DNA from 3 places in the Savagea faecisuis genome. Region 1 is predicted to be linked to each of the others. Evidence: riboswitches for the same ligand, from Rfam matches in the RefSeq annotation. Region 1 holds a riboswitch; each other region holds the start of a gene.
What was found. Region 1 has a riboswitch for S-adenosylmethionine ahead of metK (methionine adenosyltransferase). Riboswitches for the same ligand answer to the same signal wherever they lie in the genome.
Positions count from the first base shown of each region.

Region 2: linked by a shared signal. The riboswitch ahead of ACFQ0V_RS10645 (MetQ/NlpA family ABC transporter substrate-binding protein) and the one ahead of metK (methionine adenosyltransferase) in region 1 are both predicted to bind S-adenosylmethionine.
Region 3: linked by a shared signal. The riboswitch ahead of metA (homoserine O-acetyltransferase MetA) and the one ahead of metK (methionine adenosyltransferase) in region 1 are both predicted to bind S-adenosylmethionine.

Region 1 covers NZ_JBHTJF010000035.1:171,536-175,824, reverse strand. Annotated here, with positions in the region: gene pckA (phosphoenolpyruvate carboxykinase (ATP)) at 1-1,091, opposite strand, end outside; SAM riboswitch class I at 1,287-1,400, shown strand; gene metK (methionine adenosyltransferase) at 1,563-2,753, shown strand; gene ACFQ0V_RS11520 (gamma carbonic anhydrase) at 2,791-3,303, opposite strand; gene ACFQ0V_RS11515 (alpha/beta hydrolase) at 3,429-4,211, shown strand; gene ACFQ0V_RS11510 (thermonuclease family protein) at 4,226-4,289, shown strand, end outside.
Region 2 covers NZ_JBHTJF010000034.1:230,901-235,189, reverse strand. Annotated here, with positions in the region: gene ACFQ0V_RS10655 (tripartite tricarboxylate transporter TctB family protein) at 2-460, shown strand; gene ACFQ0V_RS10650 (tripartite tricarboxylate transporter permease) at 480-1,979, shown strand; SAM riboswitch class I at 2,077-2,181, shown strand; gene ACFQ0V_RS10645 (MetQ/NlpA family ABC transporter substrate-binding protein) at 2,288-3,106, shown strand; SAM riboswitch class I at 3,133-3,240, shown strand; gene ACFQ0V_RS10640 (MetQ/NlpA family ABC transporter substrate-binding protein) at 3,319-4,122, shown strand; gene ACFQ0V_RS10635 (methionine ABC transporter ATP-binding protein) at 4,139-4,289, shown strand, end outside.
Region 3 covers NZ_JBHTJF010000022.1:13,219-17,507, forward strand. Annotated here, with positions in the region: gene ACFQ0V_RS04805 (cytochrome ubiquinol oxidase subunit I) at 1-204, shown strand, start outside; gene ACFQ0V_RS04810 (AbrB/MazE/SpoVT family DNA-binding domain-containing protein) at 246-521, opposite strand; gene ACFQ0V_RS04815 (YitT family protein) at 662-1,525, shown strand; SAM riboswitch class I at 1,582-1,681, shown strand; gene metA (homoserine O-acetyltransferase MetA) at 1,736-2,644, shown strand; gene ACFQ0V_RS04825 (NAD(P)-dependent malic enzyme) at 2,857-4,065, opposite strand.

The DNA of each region.
Region 1 (4,289 bases):
GCTTGGTCTTTCGTCAATTTTGAGATTGGAGGTAATACGCCGAATGCGTCTGCTGTTAAGAAGACGATTGTTTTCGGGTGGCCTGCAACCGATGGTGTTACGATATTGTCGATGTAATGAATTGGGTAAGCCGCACGTGTATTTTCAGTAAGTTCACCTGAGAAGTAGTCTGGCTCATGTGTATCTTCATCGATTACGACGTTTTCAAGGACTGAACCGAAACGGATCGCATTGTAAATTTCAGGTTCTTTTTCTTCTGTTAAATCGATACATTTCGCGTAGCATCCACCTTCGATGTTGAATACACCGTCGTCTGACCAACCGTGCTCATCGTCACCGATTAATTTACGGTTAGCATCTGCTGATAAAGTTGTTTTACCAGTTCCTGATAACCCGAAGAATAAAGCAGCGTCGCCTTCTTCTCCAACGTTTGCTGAACAGTGCATTGAGAACACACCGTTTTTCGGTAATAAGTAGTTCATAATCGAGAAGATTGATTTTTTCATTTCTCCTGCATACTCTGTACCACCGATTAAGACGATGCGTTTTTCGAATGACACGAGTACGAATGCTTCAGAATTCGTTCCGTCTACTGCAGGATCAGCTTTGAAAGATGGTGCTGATACGATTGTAAATTGAGCTTCATGTGTTTTTAGCTCTTCTTCAGTTGGACGGATGAATAACTGATGCACGAAAAGGTTGTGCCATGCATATTCGTTAACAACTTGAATGGATAATTGTGTCTTTTTATCTGCGCCAGCAAATCCTTTAAAGACGAATACTTCTTCTTTTTCAGCTAAGTAATCTGTTACTTTTTTGTATAAGTTGTTGAACACATCTTCAGAAATTGGACGGTTCACTTTTCCCCAGCTAATTTCGTCTTTCATTGATTCTTCTTCTACGATAAATTTATCTTTTGGTGAACGACCTGTGTATTTTCCAGTCGTTGCAACGATTGCACCGTCAGAAGTTAATTGCGCTTCGCCACGTTTGACCGCCTTCTCTACTAAAGTAGCGACAGATGGTTGCATGACGATGTTCTTGTTCGCGAGTAATTGTTCGAGTTCAGTAGTCATTTTAGCAGTAATCATATTGTACGTACCTTCCTTTTACAGTATTATTATTGAGTATAAGAACCAACTAAAAAAGTTGGGTGATAACACATTTCGTAATTAGTATAACACATTAAAAAAGATAGTCTATTAAAATCTTTTAAAGCGCAAAAGATAAGTATATAAGTTTGACAAATTAGTAACGGTTTTGTAAGATTATCGTTGAAACGGATACTCTTATCCCGAGTTGGTGGAGGGACAGGCCCTATGAAACCCAGCAACCTGCATGATTTCACTGCATGCGAAGGTGCCAACCTGAAAGCAAGGAAGTTCCTTGGACGATAAGAGTGAAAGGTGCTGTTCGTGTATAAACCTTTCCCTCATGACTAATCGTGAGAGAAAGGTTTTTTTTATGAATTGACGCATCGGCATGTGCTCGTCTAGTAGTTCGGGCGAAAAAACATGGGTAACGGAGTACCGGGTCAATTTTTATACTATAGAGGAGGAAATATTATGAGTAATCGCCGATTATTCACATCAGAATCGGTTACGGAAGGTCACCCGGATAAAATGTGTGACCAAATTTCAGACGCGATTTTAGATGCCATTTTAGCAGAAGATCCAGCTGCGCGTGTAGCTTGTGAGACGACTATCACGACAGGTCTCGTGCTCGTAGCAGGTGAGATTACGACATCTACATATGTAGATATTCCGAAAGTTGTTCGTGATACAGTACGTGAGATTGGGTATACACGTGCAAAGTATGGTTTCGACTGGGAAACGTCCGCAGTATTGACAGCGATTGACGAGCAATCACCAGATATCGCACAAGGGGTAGACCAAGCGTTAGAAATGCGTGAACTTTCAGATGATGAATTAGATGCGATTGGAGCAGGCGACCAAGGATTAATGTTCGGATACGCATGTAATGAAACGCCTGAATTTATGCCACTCCCGATTAGCTTAGCGCATCAATTGTCGAAGCGTTTAGCTGATGTTCGTAAAGATGAAACGATTCCTTACTTACGTCCAGACGGAAAAACACAAGTTACGATTGAATATGATGAAAATAAATTGCCTGTGCGTGTTGATACAGTTGTTCTTTCTACACAACATCATCCAGAAGTAACGAACGAACAAATTGAAGCAGATATTCTTGAACATGTCATTCGACCTATTGTGCCACAACAATGGTTAGATGAAGACACAAAATATTTCATTAACCCGACAGGACGCTTTGTCATCGGAGGTCCACAAGGAGATGCTGGTTTAACAGGTCGCAAAATTATCGTCGATACATATGGCGGTTATGCACGACACGGCGGAGGAGCATTCTCTGGAAAAGACGCGACAAAAGTAGACCGTTCTGCATCATATGCAGCACGTTACGTTGCGAAAAATATCGTAGCAGCAGGACTCGCTACACATTGTGAAGTACAAATTGCGTACGCAATCGGTGTTGCGCAACCTGTCTCGATCGCAGTTGAAACATTCGGAACAGGTACAGTGAGCGAGGAGAAGCTTGTGGAAGCAGTACGTCAAACATTTGACTTACGCCCAGCAGGAATTATCCAAATGCTCGATTTACGTCGCCCGATTTACAAACAAACAGCAGCATATGGCCACTTCGGTCGCACAGACGTTGAACTTCCATGGGAGAAGCTTGATAAAGTCGAACAGTTAAAAGAGTTAACGAAATAAAGTAAAACAGCGAAGAGAAAAAATCTCTTCGCTGTTTTTATTTTTGAATGCTTTTATAATATTGTCCTTTTTCAACATATTCCGTTCGAATACGTTCCATATCTTTTTTATCTTCTTCTGTCAATTCACGTACAACTTTAACAGGCGAACCGAAAGCTAAACTGTTCGGCGGAATTACTTTCCCAGGGGGGACGAGACTCCCTGCACCGATAAATGCACCTTCTCCGATGACAGCACCGTCTAAAATCGTTGCATCCATCCCGATTAATGCTTTCTCTTTAATATGGCAACTATGGAGTGTTGCGCGGTGTCCAATCGTGACGTCATTTTCTAAAATGAGTGGATGGCTAGGGCTTTGATGCAAACAACAAAAGTCTTGCACGTTCACTCGCTCTCCAATTTTTGTCGGTGAGACATCACCTCGTATAACTGTATTAAACCAAATCGAACTGTACGCACCGATCGTTACATCACCTGTAATTGTTACAAAATCCGCAATATAAGCGGTTTCATCAATATTAGGTGTCTTTCCATCGTATGGATAAATCATTCCGTTCACTCCTCTCTTCATAAATCATGTATAATAAGCCTAGCAAAAAATAATTGAAAAAGAAATGAAATAGGAAGAAAAATAAGGAATCCTTTCATTTTTGAAGCAGATTGGAGTCGATTTGATTGTGGAAATGGGAAGCAGAGGGACAAGCGAAAGCTGTAGTTGGGCTCATTCATAGTGCTTACGAGCATCACGAACGATATGCTTGGCTCATCCAACAGTTGCGTTCAAATCAATGCCACGTCATTACAGGAAATTTACCGGGTCACGGAATTGAAGGCCATGTACATAATGAGGCAATCGGCACTTATAATTTATATATAAAACGTCTTATTGCCGCATGTCATGCGGAAGAGTTGCCATTATTTTTAATCGGTCATGGTTTTGGCGCAACATTGTTAATTCGTTTACTTCAAAAAGAAAATATCGAATGCGCAGGCGTTATTTTAACGTCTCCATGGCTCGAGTTAACATATCAACCTCCTAAACTGTTGACGATGTTAATGAAAATTAGTCCAAGTTCTAAAATTGACCACGCGATCAATAGTACGTTGCTGACGAGAGACGATTTACACCAACGTCAGTTTGAAGAGGATCCGCTATATCATTGCGTCGTGACGAGCTCTTGGTATCACGATTTGCAACTCTTGATGAAGACGATTGAACAGACAGAACGCAAATATCAAGACATTTCGACATTAGTTTTTGTCGGGGCAGAAGATGAAGTGACAAATCCAAATTACACGCAACAATGGTTTTATGAGAGGAAATTATCTCATTTACAGTTTAAAAAATGGCCGCTCGTACGTCATGACGTGTGGCAAGAAGAAGAGCGAGAAGAGATGCTCGCTTATGCGAATGATTTTATGAACAATGTGTTACGTTCTTTAGGATATATCGTGTAAGAAAGGAAAGAATAATGACTCAACAACAAAAGAAAGAACAACCGAAAAACTTTAAACAGTGGATTATTTCCATTATCG
Region 2 (4,289 bases), on a different contig from region 1:
TATGGTCAATACAACAGATAGAAAAATATCTATTGTACTATTCTTATTTGCGTTATTATATTTATTTTTAAGTTATCAGTTACCTAATTTTGAGTATGCTTTAATAGATTCTGACATATTACCGAAAGGGTTAGGTTTTTTATTAATTGTTTTATCTATTATTTTATTTATACAAAATAAAGAGGAATCAGAAGCAGAAAAAATAAAGAGGCAAATAAAAAAAGAAGATTTAATTTTATTAATTGCAACGATTGTATCTTTATTAGCATATGTTACTTTGTTTGAAATACTTGGCTTTGTAGTAACTACGATTTTATTTTTAGTGATCACCATGAGAATGTATGGTTATTCAAATTGGAAAATATCAATGGTTGTTTCTATAACATTTACATTTGTTTTATATTTTTCGTTTAATTATATTTTGAAAATATATTTGCCACAAGGAATTTTACCATTTTAACTAGATTGGGGTGAAAAAAATGGGAGCATTTGAAAGTGTTCTTTATGGTTTTCAGGTAGCATTGACACTTGAAAACATTATGTATGTATTTTTAGGGGTATTGGCAGGAACTGTAATAGGTATGTTGCCGGGGTTAGGTCCCATTAGTGCGATCGCAGTAATGATTCCATTGAGCTATGGTATGGAACCAGCTTCCGCTTTGATTTTGATGGCAGGTGTTTATTATGGAGCAGTGTTTGGTGGGTCTACATCGTCTATTTTATTAAATGCTCCAGGGGTAGCTTCGACAGTTGCAACATCATTTGATGGTTATCCGATGGCACAGCAAGGTAAAGCAGGAAAAGCTTTAGCAACGGCTGCGATAGCTTCCTTCTTTGGAGGCACTGTAGCGACAATTGGATTGATGTTAGTAGCACCTCAATTATCGAAACTCGCAATTACATTTGGACCAAGTGAATATTTTGCTTTAATGTTACTAGGTTTGACAGCAATAGCATCACTCTCTGATGGTTCAGTTGTAAAAGCATTTATGTCAGCGACTGTAGGTATTATGGTAGCTACTATTGGAATAGATGCTCAAACAGGGACTCAACGCTTTACATTTGGAAGTGCTAATTTGCTAGATGGTGTTGACTTTTTAGTTATAGCTCTTGGGCTTTTCGCATTAGCAGAAGTTACTACTTTGATTATTTCCAGGAAAGAAAGTTTATTTAAAAAAGGAGAAAATAGTATCGGGAGTTTGAAAATTGAAAAGTCAGAAGTGAAAGAAATGGCTGCTCCTGTAGGTCGTCAATCTATTCTAGGGTTCTTTATAGGTGTGTTACCAGGAGCGGGAGCTACAATAGCGTCATTTTTAGCATATATATCTGAAAAAAGATTATCGAAAAACCCTGATTCATTTGGAAAAGGAAATATTGTTGGAGTAGCAGCACCAGAATCAGCAAATAATGCTGCTGCAGGAGGGTCATTTGTTCCTTTATTGACACTAGGTATACCTGGTTCAGGAACTACAGCAATTATGTTAGGGGCTCTCTTAGTAGTCGGAGTTCAACCAGGTCCAATGCTTTTAACAGATCACCCAGACGTATTTTGGGGTGTAATTGCTAGTATGTATATAGGGAACATTATGTTGTTAGTATTGAACTTGCCACTGATTCCGTATTTTGCAAAGATTTTATATATACCAAAAGGTATGCTGATTTCATTGATTTTAATCTTTTGTTTAGTGGGTGTCTATGGGGTGAGTTTTAGTAAGTTTGATTTGTATTTATTGATTTTATTTGGGGTTATTGGCTATTTAATGCGGTTATTCTCATTTCCACCAGCACCTTTCATATTAGCATTTATTTTAGGTGGAATGATGGAACAATCATTCCGTCAAGCTTTATCTATATCTAATGGTAGCTATGCAATTTTCTGGGAACGTCCGATTTCTTTAGGATTAATAATTACGGCATTTATTTTCTTGGTTTTACCATATGTGCTCACTATGTTTAAAAAGAAATTTAAAGTTGTGTAAAGTGACTTTTCAAAAAGGTTTGACAAATAAAAAAGCGTCACCTATAATTGAGTCACATTAAATTCGAAAGAACGAAATACTTCCAAACTTTATATTTTACTTATCAAGAGCGACCGAGGGATAGGCCCGATGACGTCCAGCAACCCCTAATTTATTAGGAAGGTGCCAACTCCTACAGAATATTTATTCTGAAAGATAAGCGAAGGCAAATGATAATTTGACTGCTTCTTTCAGTAAATGAGAGAAGCAGTTTTTTTATTTTGGAACATGAATTTCGGAATCATTCGAAAAAGAAAGAGGAGAAAAAGATGAAAAAATTATTTCGTATGAGCTTACTACTCGTCATTTCAGCTTTATTGTTAGCAGCATGTGGCGGCGATAAAGAAGAAGAGAGTAAAGCGTTAAGTGAAGATAAAGTGTTGGTCGGTGTGACAGGTGGACCACACGAACAAATTTTTGAAGTCGTGAAAGAAGTAGCGGCGAAAGATGGTTTAGACGTAGAGTTAAAAGTATTCTCGGATTATATTATGCCAAACAAAGCATTAGCGGAAGGTCAACTTGATGTGAATAGCTATCAACATAAACCTTTCATGGATAAATTTAACGAAGATCACGGAACAGATCTCGTTGCGGCAGTTCCTACAATTTTAAGTGCAATCGGTGTATATTCAAACGAAATTGACGATATCGCAGACGTTCCAGAAAACGCGAAAATCGGTATTCCGAACGACCCTTCAAACGGTTCACGTGCACTCGTATTATTTGAAAAAGCAGGACTCATTAAATTAGACGATGCGAAACGCGATAATGCAACACCGTTAGACGTCGTGGAAAACGAGAAAAATGTATCATTCGTTGAATTAGACGCGGCACAATTACCATTGATGTTAGACGAAGTGAACTTAGCCGTCATTAACGGTAACTTCGCTGCATCACACGGATTAAATCCATCGACAGATTCCATTTATACAGAATCAATAGATTCACCATATGTGAACTACATCGTCGTACGCAAAGAGAATGAAAATGATGCGGTAATTGAAAAGTTACGTAAAGCATACCATTCAGATGAAGTGAAACAATTTATTGAAGAAGAGTTTAAAGGTTCTTATTTACCAAAATGGTAGGATGTAAATGAAGAACGATTTCAATCTACTTATCCAGAGTGACTGAGGGACAGGCCCGATGACTTCCAGCAACCGACTTTCGAAAGAGAGCAAGGTGCTAATTCCTGCAAATCAAATGATTTGAAAGATAAGTTTTTTTAAATAAAATCACCGGAGTAGAACGCAATCATTCTTCATTTTTCATAAATAAATGAAAATGAAGGAGAATGACAATGAGAGTATTACAATATGTTGGGTTAGTATTTTTTGCACTGTTGTTAACGGCTTGTGGAGATAAAGCGAGTGAGCCATTGAGTGAAGAAAAAGTGGTCGTCGGTGTAACCGCAGGACCACAAGAACAAATTTTCAACGTCGTGAAAGAAGTGGCAGCTGAAGATGGTTTAGAAGTGGAACTGAAAGTGTTCTCGGATTATATTATGCCGAATACAGCACTAGCAGAAGGTCAACTTGATTTAAATAACTATCAACATCAACCGTTTATGAATAAATTCAATGAAGATCACGGAACGGATTTAGTAGCTGTCATCCCGACGGTACTGAGTGTAATGGGTGTTTATTCTGAAAAAATTTCAGACATTCAAGATACTCCGTCGGGCGCTAAAATCGGAATTCCGAATGATCCAACGAACGGGGCGCGTGCGCTCATGTTACTTGAAGAAGCGGGACTCATTACGCTCGATGAAAAAAAGCGTGACACCGCTACACCTTTAGATGTCATCGACAATGAGCGCTCACTACAATTCGTTGAACTAGAAGCGTCTCAACTACCGCTCATGTTGAAAGAAGTGGACGTTGCGGTGATTAATGGTAACTACGCAGCATCACATGGTTTAACGTTAACGGAAGATGCGATTTATGCAGAATCGACAAACTCACAATATGTGAACTACGTTGTCGTGCGTAAAGAGAACGAGCACGATCCAGTCATTGAAAAAATTAAACGAGCGTATCACTCCGAGCGAGTGAAGCAATTTATTGAAGAAGAATTTCAAGGTTCATATTTACCAGCTTGGTAAGAAGGGAGAAGGCGTCATGATTCAATTACGCAATGTCGTCAAAACATTCGACACGAAACAAGGTGTCGTCGAAGCAGTAAAAGATGTGAATCTCCACGTAAAAAAAGGCGAGATTCACGGAGTAATCGGTTATAGTGGTGCGGGAAAAAGTACGTTAATTCGTTGCG
Region 3 (4,289 bases), on a different contig from region 1:
TCGAAAGGCAATTTCAACGCTGTGATCATTACGTTCGTCATTATTTTAGTGTTCATGGGTTGGATGCGTCACGAATTGCGTGAAAGTTACTTACACGACTATATCGAGGCAAATCCACGTACGACAGAAAAAGTATTACCTGTTGTGGAAACAGAAGACGATGAAGAAGGTTTAGAAGTAGAGTTAGAAGAAGACGCAGAATAAAATAAAAGCGACTCACCTTGTACGAGGTGAGTCGCTTTTCATCATTTTGAGATTTTATTTTTTATTTCATCCATTAACATTTGAGCGCCGCGAGGACTTAAGTACATACCATTGGAAAGCTCGAAATTGTCTGGTGTAATTTCCCCTGTTAATACGCAAGCTTCATCGACTTCATATTTTCGTAAAATGACTTTATCTTCTTCTACGAAAATTTCCATCGGTACACCTTTCGTTAAATGTAAAGAAGTTCGCAATTCTTTAGGGATGACAATTCGCCCTAAATGGTCTACTTTTCTTACAATACCTAAACTACGCATAATTTCCATCTCCTTCTAAATGTATCATTAGTCAAGTATTTCCCTAAAAAATGGTCAGATAAACATTATGAAAACATATCGTTTCAAAAACATTATTTTGTTAGAATAGAAAGGATAGATAAGGAGGGAATTCAGTGAAACTGAAACAATTACAATCCAACCCGTGGTTAGACTATGCTCTTATTTTAATCGGTTCAACCCTTGTTGGTCTAGCATTTAACATTTTTCTATTGCCAGGTCGCATTGCGGCAGGTGGCGTATCGGGAATTAGTACGATTTTATATGAAATGTATCAATTCAATCCTGCATACGTCCAATGGATTATTAACGTTCCTCTCCTTATTTTAGCCATCGTTTTAGTCGGTCGAGATTTCAGTATTAAAACGATTGTCGGTACGGTATTTTTACCTTTCGTCATCTATTTAACGGATGGTTGGCATTTGGAGATGGACAATCCGTTGTTGAGTGCGATTTACGGAGGAATTTTACTCGGAGTAGGTCTCGGAATCGTCTACCGTGGAAACGGATCGACTGGAGGTACAGCGCTCATCGCGCAAATTTTAAAGCGTTATACGCGAATCTCCAGTGGCTTTTCGCAACTCATTGTCGACGGAGCAGTCGTCATTACGTCAGCATTCGTCTTTGACTTTGAATTGGCATTGTATGCGTTAATGAGTATTTATGTGACGAGTAAAGTAATTGATTTCGTGCAATTGCAGACGTCCCCAACGAAATTAGCGCTCATCATTACAGAAGAGCCAGAGCGTGTAGAACAAATCATTCAGTCTGAAATCGATCGGGGCTTTACGAAGGTTGATTCTATCGGAGGCTACACGAATGAAGAGAAAACGATGATTTTATCTGTTGTTGAACAATCGGAAGCGGTCTATTTAAAAAAGCTCATTCAATTGAACGAACCAGGTTCTTTTGTCGTCTTTTTGAACGCTTCAGAAATTATCGGTCGCGGGTTCACATTGGATAAATTTTACGTCGATCAAAAGTGAGCCGAACACTAGGATAACAGTTTAGGAACTGGTATAATGAGTACCAAATCAAATAAGTCTTATCAAGAGAAGTCGAGGGACGAGGCCCGTTGACGCTTCAGCAACCTACAGAATGCAAGGTGCTAATTCCTTACGGAGCAATCCGACCGATAAGAGAACGAAAACTCTCTTACATTGTAAGGGAGTTTTTTACATAAGGAGGAGAAAATTATGCCAATTACAATACCGAAAGCATTGCCTGCTCGTGAGAAGTTATTACAGGAGAAAATTTTCGTGATGGATGAAGAACGAGCATTCACCCAAGATATTCGCCCGTTAAATATTTTACTACTCAATTTAATGCCAGAAAAAGAAAAGACAGAACTTCAATTATTGCGCTTATTAGGGAATACGCCACTACAAGTGAATGTGACATTTTTAACGACCGCGACGTATGAATCGAAAAATGTCAGCAAAACGCATTTAGATACGTTTTACAATGTGTTTGATGAAATTAAAGACCGTAAATTTGACGGGATGATCATTACGGGAGCTCCGATTGAATTGATGGAATTTGAAGATGTTCAATATTGGGAAGAATTGACGGAAATTTATGAATGGTCAAAAACAAATGTGACGAGTTTGTTTAACATTTGCTGGGGAGCACAAGCGGCACTGTACCATTTTTACGATATCGATAAACACGAATTACCCGGGAAATGTACAGGTGTGTTTGATCATACGTTAATCGATCCGACGGAAGATATCGTGCGCGGATTTAACGACGTCTTTAAAGCACCTCATTCACGCTATACAGACGTAAAGGAAGACGATATTCTTAATCATCCTGAATTGAAATTGTTAGCGACGAGTGAAGAAGCAGGGGCGTTTTTAATCGCATCGAAAGATAAACGTCATTTAATGATGACAGGGCATTTAGAGTATGATGCGACGACATTGAAAGACGAGTATGAGCGTGATTTAGCGAAAGGTCCAGATGCACCGATGCCGAAACATTACTTCCCGAATGATGACCCGACGCAAGTGCCGCTCAATACGTGGCGCTCGCATACGCATTTAATTTTTTCGAATTGGTTGAACTACTACGTTTATCAAGAAACACCGTATCAGTGGGAATAAGAAAAGAGCAGTCTATGCGAGGGATGTTGGAGCGAAAATTCGTTCTAACATCCTTTTCTCTTCGTACTATAAAAGAGTATTGACAAGAAATAAGGCACTTTCCATTCGAAAACGAATAGAAAGTGCCTTATTGTTGTTTGAAAGAGTATTGAGTTATGAAAACGAAAGCTTTGCAACGCTCTCATATAGGATGTACAGTTTTCAAATGATGTTTATTTCGTTGCGTACATGACGCGGCATTGTTGAAGTTTGCTCACTCCTGTTTCAATCGCAGCGTTGCGGACTGCTTCTGCAACAGCTTGAACGACACGTGCATCGAATGGATCTGGAATGATATATTCTTCCGTTAAATCATCTTCATGAATGAGAGAAGAAATCGCATAAACTGCTGCACGTTTCATCGCATCGTTAATTTCTGTTGCACGTACGTCGAGTGCCCCGCGGAAAATTCCAGGGAAAGCGAGTACGTTATTCACTTGGTTCGGGTGATCCGAGCGACCTGTCGCGATGACACGCACGCCGTATTCTTTCGCAAGATCAGGTGAAATTTCTGGATTCGGATTTGCGAGACCGAAAATAATCGGATCTTCGTTCATTGAATCAATTAACGGTTTCGTTAATAAGTTTGCGACCGATACTCCGATGAAAATATCAGAACCTTTCATCGCGTCTTGAAGTGTTCCTTGTAACAATTTGCGGTTCGTTTGACGCGCGATTTTATGTTTAATCGGGTTCATCGAATGTTCGCGACCCTCGTAAATAATTCCTTGTGAATCACAGACGATAATGTTGTGGAAGTTTAAGTCGAGCAATAAACGGACGATCGCAACACCTGCTGCACCAGCTCCGTTGACGACAATTTTCACATCTTCCTCTTTTTTATCGACGAGTTTTAAAGCATTTAATAAGCCAGCTGCGACGACGATTGCCGTCCCGTGTTGATCGTCGTGGAAAATCGGAATGTTACATTCTTCTTTTAAACGATCTTCAATTTCGAAGCAACGCGGAGCTGAAATATCTTCTAAGTTAATTGCGCCAAATGTTGGTTCCATCGCTTTCACAGTTGCGACAATTTCATCCACACTTTTTGTATTTAAAGCAATTGGAAATGCATCGATATGAGCGAACTGCTTTAATAGTAAAGCTTTCCCCTCCATGACAGGCATAGATGCTTCTGGACCGATATCGCCGAGCCCGAGCACTGCTGTTCCATCTGTTACGACCCCTACTAAGTTCCCTTTGATCGTGTAGTCATATACCGATTGTGGATTTTCAAAAATCGCCATACTCGGCTCAGCGACCCCTGGTGAATACGCCAAACTTAAATCGTGACGATTGGAAAGAGATACTTTCGATACTGTTTCCATCTTTCCGTGAAAACGTCCGTGCATTTCTAAAGAGTTTTTGAATTGTTGTCCCATTGGAATCCCCCATTCCATTACTCCTTTAAACGAAAAATGTTTAAAGGGATCGACGGAATTTTTTCATGTTTCGTGTTCATGACGCCGTCTGATAAACAATATATTACGTCTTTACACATATAGCAACTATAAAATATGTGTACTATTTCACGTAGTTTCGATTTGTCAAGTGTAAAGTGCATGGTTGACATGAAAATAAAATTTGTCACAAATTAAAAATATTT